DNA from 2 places in the Photobacterium sanguinicancri genome. Region 2 is predicted to be linked to the other one. Evidence: riboswitches for the same ligand, from Rfam matches in the RefSeq annotation. Region 2 holds a riboswitch; the other holds the start of a gene.

The links. A riboswitch is a leader RNA that binds a small molecule or an ion and turns the genes downstream of it on or off. The one in region 2 is predicted to bind cyclic di-GMP.
Region 1: it holds a riboswitch for cyclic di-GMP, as region 2 does, so the genes downstream of both, OCU87_RS10190 (TfoX/Sxy family DNA transformation protein) here and OCU87_RS11755 (lytic polysaccharide monooxygenase) in region 2, are expected to answer to the same signal.

The regions. Positions count from the first base shown of each region.
Region 1 is NZ_AP024850.1:2,132,739-2,140,207, forward strand. Features, by position in the region: gene OCU87_RS10175 (FecCD family ABC transporter permease) at 1-475, shown strand, start outside; gene OCU87_RS10180 (heme ABC transporter ATP-binding protein) at 472-1,287, shown strand; gene purR (HTH-type transcriptional repressor PurR) at 1,618-2,622, shown strand; cyclic di-GMP riboswitch class I at 2,899-3,004, shown strand; gene OCU87_RS10190 (TfoX/Sxy family DNA transformation protein) at 3,130-3,720, shown strand; gene OCU87_RS10195 (hypothetical protein) at 4,046-4,438, shown strand; gene OCU87_RS10200 (carboxymuconolactone decarboxylase family protein) at 4,582-5,205, shown strand; gene lpdA (dihydrolipoyl dehydrogenase) at 5,216-7,426, shown strand; gene OCU87_RS10210 (ABC transporter substrate-binding protein) at 7,468-7,469, shown strand, end outside.
Region 2 is NZ_AP024850.1:2,514,201-2,521,669, reverse strand. Features, by position in the region: gene OCU87_RS11775 (C25 family cysteine peptidase) at 1-466, shown strand, start outside; gene OCU87_RS11770 (LytR/AlgR family response regulator transcription factor) at 539-1,270, opposite strand; gene OCU87_RS11765 (LytS/YhcK type 5TM receptor domain-containing protein) at 1,248-2,942, opposite strand; gene OCU87_RS11760 (L-lactate MFS transporter) at 3,021-4,247, opposite strand; cyclic di-GMP riboswitch class I at 4,741-4,830, shown strand; gene OCU87_RS11755 (lytic polysaccharide monooxygenase) at 4,933-6,453, shown strand; gene yiaY (L-threonine dehydrogenase) at 6,796-7,469, shown strand, end outside.

The DNA of each region.
Region 1 (7,469 bases), 380 kb from region 2:
TGATTTATCACTGTGGACAATGGGATCACTCGCGGGTGCTACATGGCCAGGTATCGCACTCGCCTTCTCAACATTCGGTATTCTTATGTGGGTGTTTGATCGCAAGGCCAACGCTCTAAATGCCTTTCTACTTGGCGAAGCTGAAGCAAAACACATGGGTGTGAATGTCCAAGCATTAAAACGCAGCCTAATTTTGTTGTGTGCTGCTGGTGTGGGAGTGTGCGTATCGCTAACAGGCGTGATTGGCTTTATTGGTCTTATTATTCCACATTTAGGCCGTATGCTTACCGGGCCTAACCATAAAAGCTTACTGCCATTATCAGCCTTGCTTGGCGCATTAATTTTGCTGATTGCAGATATGATCGCCCGTGTTATTGCGGCTCCCGCTGAATTGCCCGTAGGGATCATTACCGCCATCTTAGGTGCCCCCTTCTTTATTCTGTTACTTATTAAACAAAAAGGTCGCTTATCATGATGGTTGATGCTCATATATCTGATCAATGGCAGTCGACCCACCATGATAGCGTTGCGATCGCAGCTAAAGGGTTAAACCTCAGCCTTGGTGGTAAAATCTTACTTGATGATTTTAATCTCGAGATTAGGCATGGTGAGGTGACCGCATTACTTGGACCTAACGGCGCAGGCAAAAGTACACTACTCAAAGTACTGTGTGGCGAGTTGGATGCAGGAGGTGATATCCGCATTCATAATAAGAACCAAGCTAAGTGGCCAGCTAAAGCGTTAGCCCGATATTTAGCCGTTTTACCTCAACACAGTAGTTTAAGCTTTGCATTTACCGCACAAGAAGTAGTCGAACTCGGTGCTTTACCACTCGATCTTCCCCGCGCGGATGCAACGGCGACAGCAGCTGAAATGATGGAAAAGACCGATGTCACAACACTCGCCGACAGGTTATATCCCTCTTTATCTGGCGGAGAAAAGCAAAGAGTTCATTTTGCGCGAATTCTGACACAACTGAGTGAAGCAAATGAAAATGCGATTCTAATGCTTGATGAACCCACATCGGCTCTTGATTTGGCTCATCAGCATAAGACGTTACAATTAGCGCAGAACATGGCTAAAGCTGGCGCTGCCGTTATCGTTGTATTGCATGATCTAAACCTAGCGGCACAATATGCCAATCGCTTGATTATTGTGAATAATGGCAAAATACAAGCAGATGGCGATGCGTGGCACGCACTCGAACCGAGTAACATTGAACGAGTCTACGGTTGGCCAGTCACTATGACAGAGCATCCGGTGCACAAACACCCCGTGATTTTGTAGCACTTTACTTGCGTATTTATTACATTACCCATGCGAATGCATACTAACGCATCAAAAATCACCATAGTTACATTATTATTGTTGATGTCTATCAAGTATTACCATCTTGATAAACAGAAACGTTGCACTGTGCGCTACACTCAGTAAAATGTGAACGCAAGCGATTAACAATGTAACGCTACCCTAATCTATAAAAGCCGCTCATCCTAGAGAAGCGGCTTTTCACTTTTATGGAAGGTCTAAAGCGACACATGCACTCAACGTAAAAAGAGTAGGCGTGTTGGATGGCTTAGCTAGACCCTCTTTATTGCAATTATTAGAAGAATAACTATGGCAACGATTAAAGATGTTGCACGTATGGCTGGTGTTTCAACGACAACAGTCTCTCACGTGATAAACAAAACACGCTTCGTAGCAGAAGCAACACAGAAGAAAGTGTTGGCTGCCGTCGATGAACTGAACTATGCGCCAAGTGCTGTTGCTCGCAGCCTGAAATGTAATACTACTCGCACTATCGGTATGTTAGTAACGAAATCGACTAACCCGTTCTTTGCTGAAGTTGTACATGGCGTAGAAGAATACTGTTACAAAGAAGGCTATACCTTAATTCTATGTAACACCGAAGGTAACCTCTCTAAGCAACGTGATTACTTGCGCATGCTGGCTGAAAAGCGTGTAGATGGCTTGATGGTTATGTGTTCAGATCTCGACCAGCGTTTATTAGATCTATTAGAACGCCAAAGTGATCTACCTATGGTTGTGATGGACTGGGGCCCAGAAAGCCCACACACAGATAAAATCCAAGATAACGCAGCAGTCGGTGGTTATGTCGCGATCAAGCACTTTATCGAAAATGGCCACACTAAGATTGGCTGTCTATCTGGCCACAATGAAAAATCAACCTGTCGTGAACGCTTGAAAGGCTTCCAAAAAGCGATGGGTGAAGCTGATCTAGATATTAATGAAGATTGGATCATTGAAGGTGACTTCGAGTGTGAGACTGCCGTACAAGCAGCTGAACAGTTTATTGCAATGAAAGAGCGCCCTACTGCTATCTTCTGTTTTAACGACATTATGGCAATGGCGATGATCAGTACTTTCGTTCAACATGGAATTCGAGTGCCTGAAGATATCTCAATCATTGGTTACGATAATATCGAGCTAGCACCTTTCTTCTCGCCACCTTTGACAACAATCCACCAGCCTAAACGCCGCTTAGGTAAAACAGCGATTGAAATCTTGATGGAACGCGTAAAAGATAAAAAACATGAGACCCGTGTTTTTGAAATGTCACCGGCACTCGTTGTCCGTAAGTCAGTTCATAAGCTCAATTAATTATTCTTATTGCGCATAAAAAAACAAAAAACCGACAATATTAAACGTCGGTTTTTTTATAAATTCACATCGCTTAAAATTCGATTTTTTCACACAAACACTTAATCTATAACAATAAGTTTACTTATAAAATTGAAATAGTTCTCTTCAATTTACTGCTCATTTCATTTCACACCTGAATATTCTCTCTCTCTTAATAGTAATAATTGAAGCAACATCACACTTTGACCCCCGTAAGTTAAACGATTTTCTGCTATTTACGATATGCTTATTCAGTCACGAACAAGGCAAACCATTTGAAAGAATGGGACGCAAAGCTTCCGGCCTAACAGAGTGTTATTTGGGTAACATTTAACACTTTTAAGGTAGCGGGGTTACCGATGGATTTAACGCAAAACCTGCTTCAGGATTTGACATGCTTTTGACATATATTAAGTGTGCTTTGCTAATCTAAACTCCTCGCTTATATGTTAGGTGACTCCCAGATTTATTTCACCGAGAAGTCGCATGGATAAACCAATACTTAAAGACACCCTAAAATTATTCGACTGCTTTGACAGTGTTAAATCACGGTCCATGTTTGGCGGTTTTGGCATTTTTTCAGGTGAAACGATGTTTGCACTTGTCGTAAAAAATAAGTTACACCTTCGTGCCAATGCTAAAAATATTGAGCAGTTTAAAAAAGCTGACTTAACCCCTTATGTTTATGAAAAACGCGGTTTTCCCGTTGTGACTAAGCATTTTGCAATACCTGATACCTGGTGGAATACTCCAGAGATGATCATTGAACACGCACGCGGTTCTTTAGACGGTGCAAATAACGACAAAGAAACAAAAAGTAAAGTTGGGCCTTCACGTATCAAAGATTTACCCAATTTACGGTTAGCGAATGAACGTATGCTGAAAAAAGTAGGTATTGATACTGTCGACAAGCTTGTAGAAGTTGGCGCTATTGATGCTTATAAAGCACTACTCGATACACATGATAATAATCTCAACATCGAGTTGCTTTGGGCTTTAGAAGGCGCGATCAGCGGCAGACATTGGTCGGTGATCAGTGAAACAAGACGCGGAGAGTTGTTAGGTTTATTACCTTAAGCCATTCGGTCAAAAACAACACTTTTTACAATATAAAAAACGGGGCTTTGGCCTCGTTTTTTATAGCTCCAGCCTCCTGAATGTCAGGATTACGTCAAAGATTGACTCTTCTCACAAATACTGTTCACAAAAGCATCAGTTAACTTTTAATCTTACCTTAAATAAGTAAAATACTGGCTAGCAGCAGAACAACCAACGTCAAAAAATTGTTTTTAACTACTTATGGCAACTGTTGCATGAAGGTAGCGCCACTTTAATGACGCTTCATAACCTTCGCCATAACCAACGTGCAGTCTCTTTATAGATTGCAAAAAGTGAGGCAAGTATGCTCTGTTCAAAGCCTTTTCCTGGGCAAACAGACCACATATTCAAAGACAAATTTAACAAATGGCCAAAGTTATTCCGTGCCTTTGTTCTTCTTAGCCTACTCCCTCCAGCTTTAGTCATGCTACTAGTCTCTCAGCAACTGGCTCCACTTAATGCACTCATTGATACAGTTACCCTGACATGCGGCTTTAATATCATGCTGATTGTATGGGGCGTATTACTCAAAGTTCGCGCTCGTAAATACTGGTATCGAAACTATCACATTGGCAAAACACTGGTCCTTGCATGCCTGCCTTTCATCGCATCAGCTTATATCGCTTTGTCTGATATTCCGGATAACCGTGTTGTGCAACAAGAACGTAGCCAAGCTGTAGAAGTAGCCATTAACTAAAAAGCTGCTCAAATTACAGACACTCAGCGGCTATTTTCAGTTTTTCTCTAATTAATTGAAATATTTGCGTCCTTCGTTGGGTCTCCTTTATTACCTTGGTATAGCATTGGTGCTATATCATGTGTTCATAAGGAAACGACGCAGTGCGCCTCGCGAAAAAAAACAAATACTCCATCTTTGTCCGCCCATTACTTTGGCTACAGAAGCGTAATTTCGGCGCAGAACTGAACCCTTCTTTGCTGTGGGGACGCCGTCCACCACTCTTTTGGTTAGTCGCAGGATTTTTTGGCTACCTTGATCGCCGCCACTCTCCACTTTCACCTGTTACGCGCTCTCTTGTTTGTGTCCGTGTTTCACAGCTTAATGATTGTGAGTTTTGCGTCGATGCCAATGGAATGCGCCTAGCAGAGCGTTGTGATTCTGTTGAAAAGATCAAAGCCCTCTCCCAGTGGCAACAAAACATCACCTTATTCACCGATGAAGAAATAGCGGTGCTGCATTATGTTGAAGCCATGACTATTACAGGGCAAAAAGTAACAGAAACGATGCTAGCTGATCTGCAACAGTGGTTTGATGAAGATAGCCTCGTTGAACTTACTGCACTGATCGCTTTTCAAAATCTATCAGCTAAGTTTAATACCGCGCTAGATGTGCCTGCGCAAGGCTTTTGCTCCATCCCTATCACATCTGCACTGAACGATAACAACTCGGCCGATAAACAGGACGCGTCATCGGCTACACAACCTCCACCATCAAGTAAATCGTAGGAGTTATCTCATGGATAAAAAGAAACTACTGCTCATTACCATAATTGCCACGCTTATTGGAAGTTGGTTCCTGTTTGATTTAGGCCAGTACTTCACATTAGAGCAAGCGAAGGCGCAGCAAGTCGCATTGCAAGATACGATAGCAGCACGTCCCTTCTTCGCGAGTATCGTGTACTTTTCGATTTATATTGTTGTAACGGCACTCTCTTTACCGGGCGCGGCAATCATGACTCTACTGGGTGCGGCATTATTTGGTTTTTGGTGGAGCCTGATTTTAATCTCGTTTGCGAGCACCATTGGTGCGACACTCGCTTTCCTATTTAGCCGTTATATTCTTCGCGACTGGGTACAAGCTAAATTCGGGCATCGTCTTGCGCCTATCAATGCAGGCATTAAAAAAGACGGTCCTTTTTATCTATTCACACTGCGATTAATCCCAGTGTTCCCGTTCTTTCTGGTGAACCTACTAATGGGGTTAACACCGCTATCAACCAAACGCTTTTACTTAGTCAGCCAAATAGGGATGCTGGCAGGTACGGCTGTTTATATCAACGCGGGTACCCAACTTGGCGAAATAGATTCACTCAGTGGCATTATTTCAGCCCCTGTGCTTATTTCTCTCGCGCTATTAGGGGTTTTTCCACTGGTCGCGAAATTTGTTATGGGCATTATCGAGCAGCGCCGCGTATATGCTGACTGGACACCGCCTGAAAAATTCGACCAAAACATGGTCGTGATTGGAGCGGGTGCGGGTGGCTTAGTCAGTGCCTATATTGCTGCAGCAGTAAAAGCAAAAGTAACGTTAATTGAACGTCATAAAATGGGTGGCGATTGCTTAAATACAGGCTGTGTACCCTCAAAGGCTGTTATTCGTGCGGCACATGCAATGTCTGAAATTACCCGAGCAAAAGAATTCGGCATTACTACGGGCGATGTGAAAGTCGATTTTAAACAAGTCATGACGCGCGTTCATACTGTCATCGACAAAATTGAGCCACATGACTCTGTTGAACGTTATTCGTCGTTAGGTGTGAACTGCGTATCTGGTGAAGCGCGTATCTTGTCGCCATGGGAAGTAGAAGTAAACGGTGAGCGCATTACCACCCGAAACATCGTGATTGCGACGGGTGCTCGCCCACTGGTTCCTAATATTCCGGGTCTACAAGATGTTAACTACCTTACCTCAGACACTATTTGGCAGCTAAAAGAACAACCCAAGAAACTCCTTGTTCTGGGTGGCGGGCCGATTGGCTGTGAACTCGCACAAAGCTTCCAACGATTAGGCAGCCAAGTTACCTTGGTCGAAATGGTTGACCAACTGCTTATCCGCGAAGATGCTGATGCCGCAGAGTTAGTGCATAGCAAATTACAAAGTGACGGCGTCGAGGTCAAACTAAACCACAAAGCCTTACGCTTTGAATCTATCGAGCAGGATGATGGCTCTCGCATCCAACGTGCTTACCTTGAGCACCAAGGGCAGACTGTCACCACTGACTTTGACTATGTCATGCTCGCGCTTGGGCGTGTTGCTAACGTACAAGGTTTTGGCTTAGAAGAACTCGGCATTACCACAAGCGAGCGCGGCACAGTAGAAGTGAACGACTACCTGCAAACAAAATACCGCAATATCTTTGCTGTTGGCGACGTTGCAGGGCCTTTTCAACTGACTCACGCTGCTGCGCATCAAGCATGGTTTGCGGCGGTAAATGGCCTGTTTGGGCAATTTAAAAAATTCAAAGCCGATTATTCGGTACTGCCCGCAGCCACCTACACATCACCAGAGGTTGCTCGTGTGGGGATCAATGAAAAAGAAGCCAAAGCGCAAGGCATTCAATACCAAGTCATTACTTACGGTATTGATGATTTAGATAGAGCGATCACAGACGGTGAAGATTATGGCTTTGTCAAAGTCATCACACCCAAGGGCAAAGACACTATCTTAGGCGCAACAATTGTTGGGAGTAATGCTGGTGAAATGTTAGCTGAATTCACCCTAGCAATGCGTCACAACTTGGGGTTAAACAAGATCTTAGGTACAGTTCACCCTTATCCAACCATGAGCGAAGCCACAAAATACGCAGCGGGACAATGGAAGCAGGCTAATGCCCCTAAAATGCTGTTAAACTGGGTCGAGAAATACCACGAATGGATGCGCCAAGGTAAAAAGCAGCCTGTCGCAAATCAAGCAGCCGAGCCGCTAAAAGAAAATAAGGATATGTAATGCAACGCTCACCTTCTTTCAAGCGCCTGTACTCAGGCGCAAT
Region 2 (7,469 bases):
GCCTCAGCCGCTTTATGCTTTTCATTCGCCATCTTTAGAAGTAGGCTCATCAGAACCGTTTGAAGTGTCAGTTCGCACGCGCTCAGCCGTGACTGAAAATGCTCGTGTTGCTTTGGTTTTTAAAGATGGTCGTGCATTAGTTGGCAAAACGGATAATTCGGGCCGGGTGACATTTAACTTTACAGCTAAAGAGTCATTTACTGTAACGGTAACAGAACACAATGGCATTCCTTATGAAGAAGTTGTGATTGTGAAAGAGAAGCCAAAGCCTCAGCTGCCGGTGCAACCAAAGCCACCGTCGTCAGTGCCGGTGAAACCGCAACCGCAGCAAACGCCGACTCTTCAAACTAATAAGGAAGAAGCGGGTGGCGCTATCAACATGTTATTTCTATTGATGATGACTGGCATTAGCGTACTAAGAGAAAAGGTGAAATATACCCATAATATTGATTGGGAAAGTAAATGATCAGGCATTAATTCTGGTTGGAGTGAGGCATAAACTTATGGTTTATGCCTTATTTGTTTGTAGCTATTTAAATCATAACTTCATTTTGGTTCTAAACAGTTTAATATTATTTCGGCTAACGGGAATGTCAGTACTACTGTGCTGCACATTAACGACATAGGTGCTGTTCATTCCTGGAGTGATTTGCGTAATTTTGTTTAGATTTATGCAGTAAGAACGGTGACAACGGAAAAAAGCCTGTTCAGGTAATCGCACCATCAGCTCACTGATGGTGTAGGGGGCGATATACTGACTGTCTTGTGTATAGACTTCAGTGATTTTTTCTTTTGCGACTGCGTAATGAATATCTTTAATATCAATGATGCAAATACGGTTCTGTTGTTGAAGCGGCAGCGTTGATGTTGGCGTATTTGCCAGAATAGATTCAGATTGGTTGTGAACCACTGACTGTTGCTCAAGCTTTTCGAGTACGCGCTGGACACGCTCAACGTTAAGTGGCTTTAATAAATAATCAATGGCTTCTATGTCAAAGGCATCCAAAGCATGCTCTTTATACGCGGTGGTAAATACCATCTTTGGGGCGCTTTGTGTATTGTGCAGGTTTTTAGCCAGCATCATACCGTCAATAGAAGGTACATTAATGTCTAGGAACAGCACATCAACAGTATGGCCTTGCAGGTACTTAAACGCATTTAAGCCATCGTCAAAGACTGCCACGACATCGATATTACTGTATTGAGATATAAGGTATTTTAGCTCTTCTTGAGCTAAATACTCATCCTCAACAATTACCGCTTTCAACATATATTGCCTCTGTTTGACGATCCAAAACCTTAAAAGAAACTTCAACCCCATCTTTTAAATTATGGATGTCGAGCCCATGACCATAAATGAGCTTGACGCGTTGATGCACATTGATTAAACCGATCTTGTTCTTTTCCATAGCGCCACTATGAAGTTTATCAATAACAGTTTGTGGGATCCCAGCGCCAGTATCTTTAACACTGATCAAAACATGATCGCTTTGCTGCTTAACTTTTATAAAGACATGCCCAGGGCGACTGAAAGGTTGGATACCATGTTGAATAGCATTTTCAACCAAAGGCTGGATAAGCAAGCAAGGGATCTGAATATGAACAGGATCAATATCAAAATCAACCGTGAGCTTGTTACCAAAACGCGCTAATTCAATTGCCGTATAATCTCGAACTTGCTGCAATTCTGAATGCACATCAATAAAGTCTTCGTCTCGCTCCAAGTTATAACGCAGGAAGTCGGCTAAATTGGCGATCAATGAACGTGCCTTATCGGGCTGAATCCGAATTAAGGTCGAGATAGCATTCAGTGCATTAAATAAGAAGTGTGGATTAATCTTACTTTGTAATGCAGAGAATTCAGCTTTCTGTAGCATTGTTCTGGTTTGCTCTGCACTTGATGCTTCTATTTGGGTTGATATCAATACTGATAAACCCTGAGCCATTTCGATCAGCGGTTGTGATATTTGGTTCTTCTTGCGAAAACATATTTTCAGCGTGCCTGTAATATGATCGCCCTCTTGAAGCGGGATAATCAATGCGGAGCGGTAATCCTCGTACTCATAATTATTAGCAACAACAGAGGTCTTTTGGGCTAATACTTTTTTGACCAATGGACCACAGGCGGTTTGGTGGTCGTTATAATGGCCAAGCGTTATGCCATTGGCATAGGCTGAGATGAATTCACGGTCAGTGATAAAGACAGCATCGGCTTGAGTTTCTCGGCGAATAATGTCACAGATCTGGGCCAAACTATCAGAATGATTTTTCTTAAATAAAGGCAGCGTTTGGTTAGCGATATCTAACGATCGTTTTGCTTGTTGCGCGGCAAAGCGGTCACGTTCGTTGTGAACATCTTGGATACGTTTAATGATCAAGCCTATGCTTGCAGAACCGAGCACCATAGGTAAACCAATATTTTGAACAATACTGGCAGCCAAATTTTTGTCATCGGCCAGCAGGTATATCAATGCCATGGTTAATACTTCACAAAACATCCCAGCCGCAATACCCCAGCAGATGTAATGTTTTTTATTACCAAAATGGTATATCAAGGTGCCACAGATCCCAGCGAAGGTACTGGTAATTAAGCAAGGTATGGATGTTGGACCATCAATGTCGATTAGAAAGCGGTGAATACCTGAAATTATCCCTGCGGGTAAACCGACCCAAGGACCGAAGATAATACCGCCTGAAATGATTGAGATAATACGGACATTGACCAAAGAGCCTTCTACATTCACTCCGGTATAGGTACTGAAAATCGCGAAAAAGATGAATAAAAGAGAGACAAAGATGAGTTCAGTCGGCTTCCGCTCTGATTCATCTTTATGCATGATGTCTTTGAATACGCGTGCTTGTGTTAATAAGAACAATGCTGACAGCATGAATGCCGCGCGTTCCAACACATTGAATAACATCTGTAAATGTTCAAGGAACAAGCGAGATACTCCCTTTAACGGAAAAAGCCCTTAGAGTGAACATAAGGGCTTGATAGCAAAATTAATAATCAGTTGTGGTTAACACATCACAGGCTGAAGAGGTTGTGTCTTGTTCGGTAATTTAACGGTGAGTGAGAACACGATAGAAATGACCACCAATGCTAGCATCACTGAGAAAGTTGCTGTAAAACCACCAAAGAAAGCCGCAATGACTGAGCCGAAAAAGCTACCAATACCAAAGCCTAAATAAATGAAACCATAATTTTTGGTTAGGTTATTTAAGCCAAAAAAGTCACTAACCAAAGATGGGTACACAGTAATTGTGCCACCAAAACTAAAGGCAATGCAGGCAATCGCCAAGTAAAAACTTGATTGTTCTAGTGTGACTAAACGTAAGCACACAACACCGACCAAGCAAATAACCAGCGCAATGCTGATAACACGAATACGCGCTATTTTATCTGACAACACGCCAAGAACCAAACGACCAGACAGGTTACACACTGCGATAATAGCAACAGAAGTTGCAGCGGCTGCTGAATTAAGGTGAACAAAGTTTTCGCCAATGTCTTTTGCTACGCCAATAACGTAAAGACCAGACATACAAACCGTTAAGAAGATAAGAGACAGAATCCAAAATTGTGGTGTTCTGAATGCCTCTGCAAGCGTGAAGTCTTCTGAGATTGGCGCTGCCATCTTGGTTTGCGCTTCAGTTTTACTTGCTTCTTGATGGATCGGCGCGTCACGCATCATCATACCGCCAACTACCACACAACACATTGCAATGATGCCCCACACGCTAAATGTCATTTCGACACCTGAATGGGTTAAGAAGTACATGTTAATGTATTTGAAGCCTAAGCTACCTAAACCATAAGCGCCGATAGCACATGCTGATGCAACACCTTTACGTTCAGGGAAAAACTTCACGCAGTTTGATAGCGTCATCAAATAACCCGTACCATCGGCAAACCCGACCAAGAACCCCGCGACTACATACAACACGATTAGGTTCGGCGCATAGGAAGTAATGATTAGGCTAAGCCCCAGCATAATACCCGCACTGATAGTAACTTTACGTACCCCGAAACGCTCTTGCAGCTTACCTGATAGTGATGAAGCGACGGCTAAGGACAGGCTTAAAATACCAAATGAAAAAGCTACTTGGCTGACGGGGGTATCCAGTTTGCTCGCAAGAGGCGCATTAAACAGGCTCCATGTATAGACAGAGCCAAGTGCAAATTGGGTAATAATAGTGCCCAACAGCGTCCACAGACGGCTAGGTTGCTTTGTTGATGATTGCATGCCGCATTCTCCAAAATCGTTCATAGTCAAAATCGCATTGGATGTAGTAATACGCCTAACCGTCGATGACGCCAATAGCTTGTCAAAACTATAAAATGAGCGGCAGTTTATGGGCATGAACGGCACTATTTAGGCATGAGTGGCAGTATTAAGAGCTGGGTAAACGTTAGGTTTATAAAGAAAGAGAAAGTAAATGTTATCGTTCTCTGCGTGAAAGATGCTCGACTATTTATGCATGTAAATATTTAAAGACTTTGTTGAGTGTTGAACTGACCAAAGGTGAAAAATGACAGACAAGGTGCCGCCATTGGCCGTCAATATTCATAGAGATTAACGCGGTTTTCATCATTCTGATTTTAAAGAATTAACCCTGTATGTACATCATACTTATTGTAGCGAATAAGTGCTTCTGTGCATGGTATTTTGAGATAAGCATTCCACATCTAGCACGTCATTTTTGCCTTATTTTCCATACTGAATTTTCATAGGAGGAGTCAGCTAAAGGCAAAAGCTCTGAAAGGGGCTGGCGCAAAACTTCCGGCCTACGGTTTTATTGTAAAGCTAGGGTAGCGGGGTTATCTGAATTTGGATGATTCTGCTGTTTTACGTGTAACGTATATACAGCACGATACCATCCGGTAATTAGCTGGCTTCCTTTTATAATAATGAATACGGAAGCTATTACATGAAAAGTCAGTTTTCTTTCTCTATAGGCGTAGCTACTGCTGCTATTGCGGTTATCCCGTCTTTAGCACAGGCGCATGGCTATGCGACATATCCCAAAGCTCGTCAGGTTATTTGTAGTGAACAAGGTGGGCATTGGGGATCACAAGATGGCTCGACCATAGCTAATGAAGCATGTCGCGCTGCGTTTCAAGAATCAGGTACATACCCTTTTGTACAAATAAACGAGTTTGCAACACTGGTATCTGATTACAACAATATGGATGCTGTAAAAGCCGGCGTTAAAGATGGTTTAATCTGCTCTGGTGGTGACGCTAGAAAAAGTGGAATGAGTGTTCCTTCGATGCAGTGGCAACGTACACCGATGAAAGCGGGTGAGACGTTTACGCTTAAGTACTTAGCAACAGCACCGCATAACCCAAGTCATTGGCAAATTTACCTCACTAATACTAATTATAATGCGGCGCATAGCCGCTTGGCTTGGGATGATCTTGAGCTAGTCCAAGAGTTTGGCAGTATCGAAAAAGTGAACATTGATGGAACCAACTATTATCAAATGGATGTCACTTTACCAGCAGGCCGAAGTGGGGATGCAACACTAGTGACACGATGGCAGCGCGATGATCCTGCGGGCGAAGGTTTCTATAATTGTAGTGACATTAAATTTGACGGGGATGCGCCTACGCCTACGCCAACGTGGTCAAGTAAAGGCACGTACGTAAAACCTGGTGTTGTCGCTAATGCTGGTGACGCCGTATGGTTCCGTATTTTCTCAGAACAAGGTAATGAAGTCGTATTTGAGAAATTACCTATCACGGGTGCTAACGCAGACTTGAACGTGTGGTCGTACGAATTAGCTCAGCAGATCAATACTAAATATCCAACCCTTGCTCAAATTGGCGTTAAGAATGCCAATGATGAAATCGTCTATGAATCTTCTGATTTGCACCTAAACCAAGTGTACGTGACCAACAGCAATTATAACTATGCTTTAGATGTACGTGAGGGCGGTATTTTGCCTCCACCACCAATTTCGGTCGAAGGTTTGTCTGCTGAATATCAGCTAGATACAAACAACACCGTGGATATTTCTGCTGTGGTACGTTCGGAAGGGGATTACAGCATCTCAATGCAGCTGTTGAACCAAAGCAACCAAGAGGTTGGAAAAGCAGAAGGGCAGCTTAGCGGCCAAGCACCAACTTTGAGCCTGACTATTCCTGTTACAGCAGACGGTACTTTCCAGCTAAAAATCACAGCAACAGATACCAAAGGTACAGTTCAAACTGTTGAAGAGCGCACTGTGACGGTTAAACCAGCATCATCTGGTGGTGACTACGATTACGAGTATCCATCGAGTATTGGTAGTTACGATGCAGGAACTAAGGTACTCGCTAAAGATGGCAATATTTATGAATGTAAGCCATTCCCCGCAAGTGGCTGGTGTCGTATTTATGCGCCTTCAGCTAATCACTATGAACCTGGTGTTGGTTCACATTGGAGTGATGCGTGGATTAAACGCTGATCGCTAATCAGTAACTTTTCTTTCTAACTTAACCCCCATTGGATAGCGATATTCGTGGGGGTTAATGTGTCAGGTGTAACCCTTACTGTTTCGCCTGGGAATAGCTATGTTTTTCCATGTGGATTATAACTGTCTGATTTGTAGTTGTTTATAGTGATATCGGTCATGTTGTTCGTCTATTTTGGATACTTAAGATTGATAGTTTGCTCAAGATCAATTTCTTATTGATAGGTGAGGTGTTACATAAAGGCGGAGAGCAAAGCGAGATACTTTTTACATCTAGTGGTTTATCTGTAGATCGGCGTTTAGCGTAAAAAGTATTCGTAATTATGGAGAATTATAATGAGCAGTGCATTTTTTATCCCAGCAGTAAACTTGATGGGTGCAGGTTGTTTAACTCAGGCTGTTGATACCATTCAAGCACACGGCTTTAAAAAAGCGCTTATCGTAACTGATAAAGTTTTGAACCAAATTGGTGTAGTTAAACAAGTCGCAGATTTGCTTACAGCACGCGACGTTGAATCTGTTGTGTTTGATGGCACTCAGCCAAACCCTACAACTGGTAATGTTGAAGCGGGCCTTAAGCTACTTAAAGATAACGAGTGTGATTTTGTAATCTCACTGGGTGGTGGTTCGCCGCACGATTGTGCTAAAGGTATTGCGCTTGTTGCTTCTAACGGTGGCAAAATTGGTGATTACGAAGGTGTTGACCAATCTGCAAAACCTCAAATGTCGCTAGTTGCTATCAATACAACGGCTGGTACTGCATCTGAAATGACACGATTCTGCATCATTACAGATGAAGAGCGTCATATTAAAATGGCGATTGTTGATAAAAACACAACACCGTTATTATCAGTAAATGATCCAGAACTAATGCTTGCAAAACCGGCTTCACTAACAGCAGCAACAGGTATGGATGCACTAACTCACGCGATTGAAGCATATGTTTCAACTGCGGCAACACCAATCACTGATGCGGTAGCAATTAAAGCGATTGAATTAATTCAAGCGCA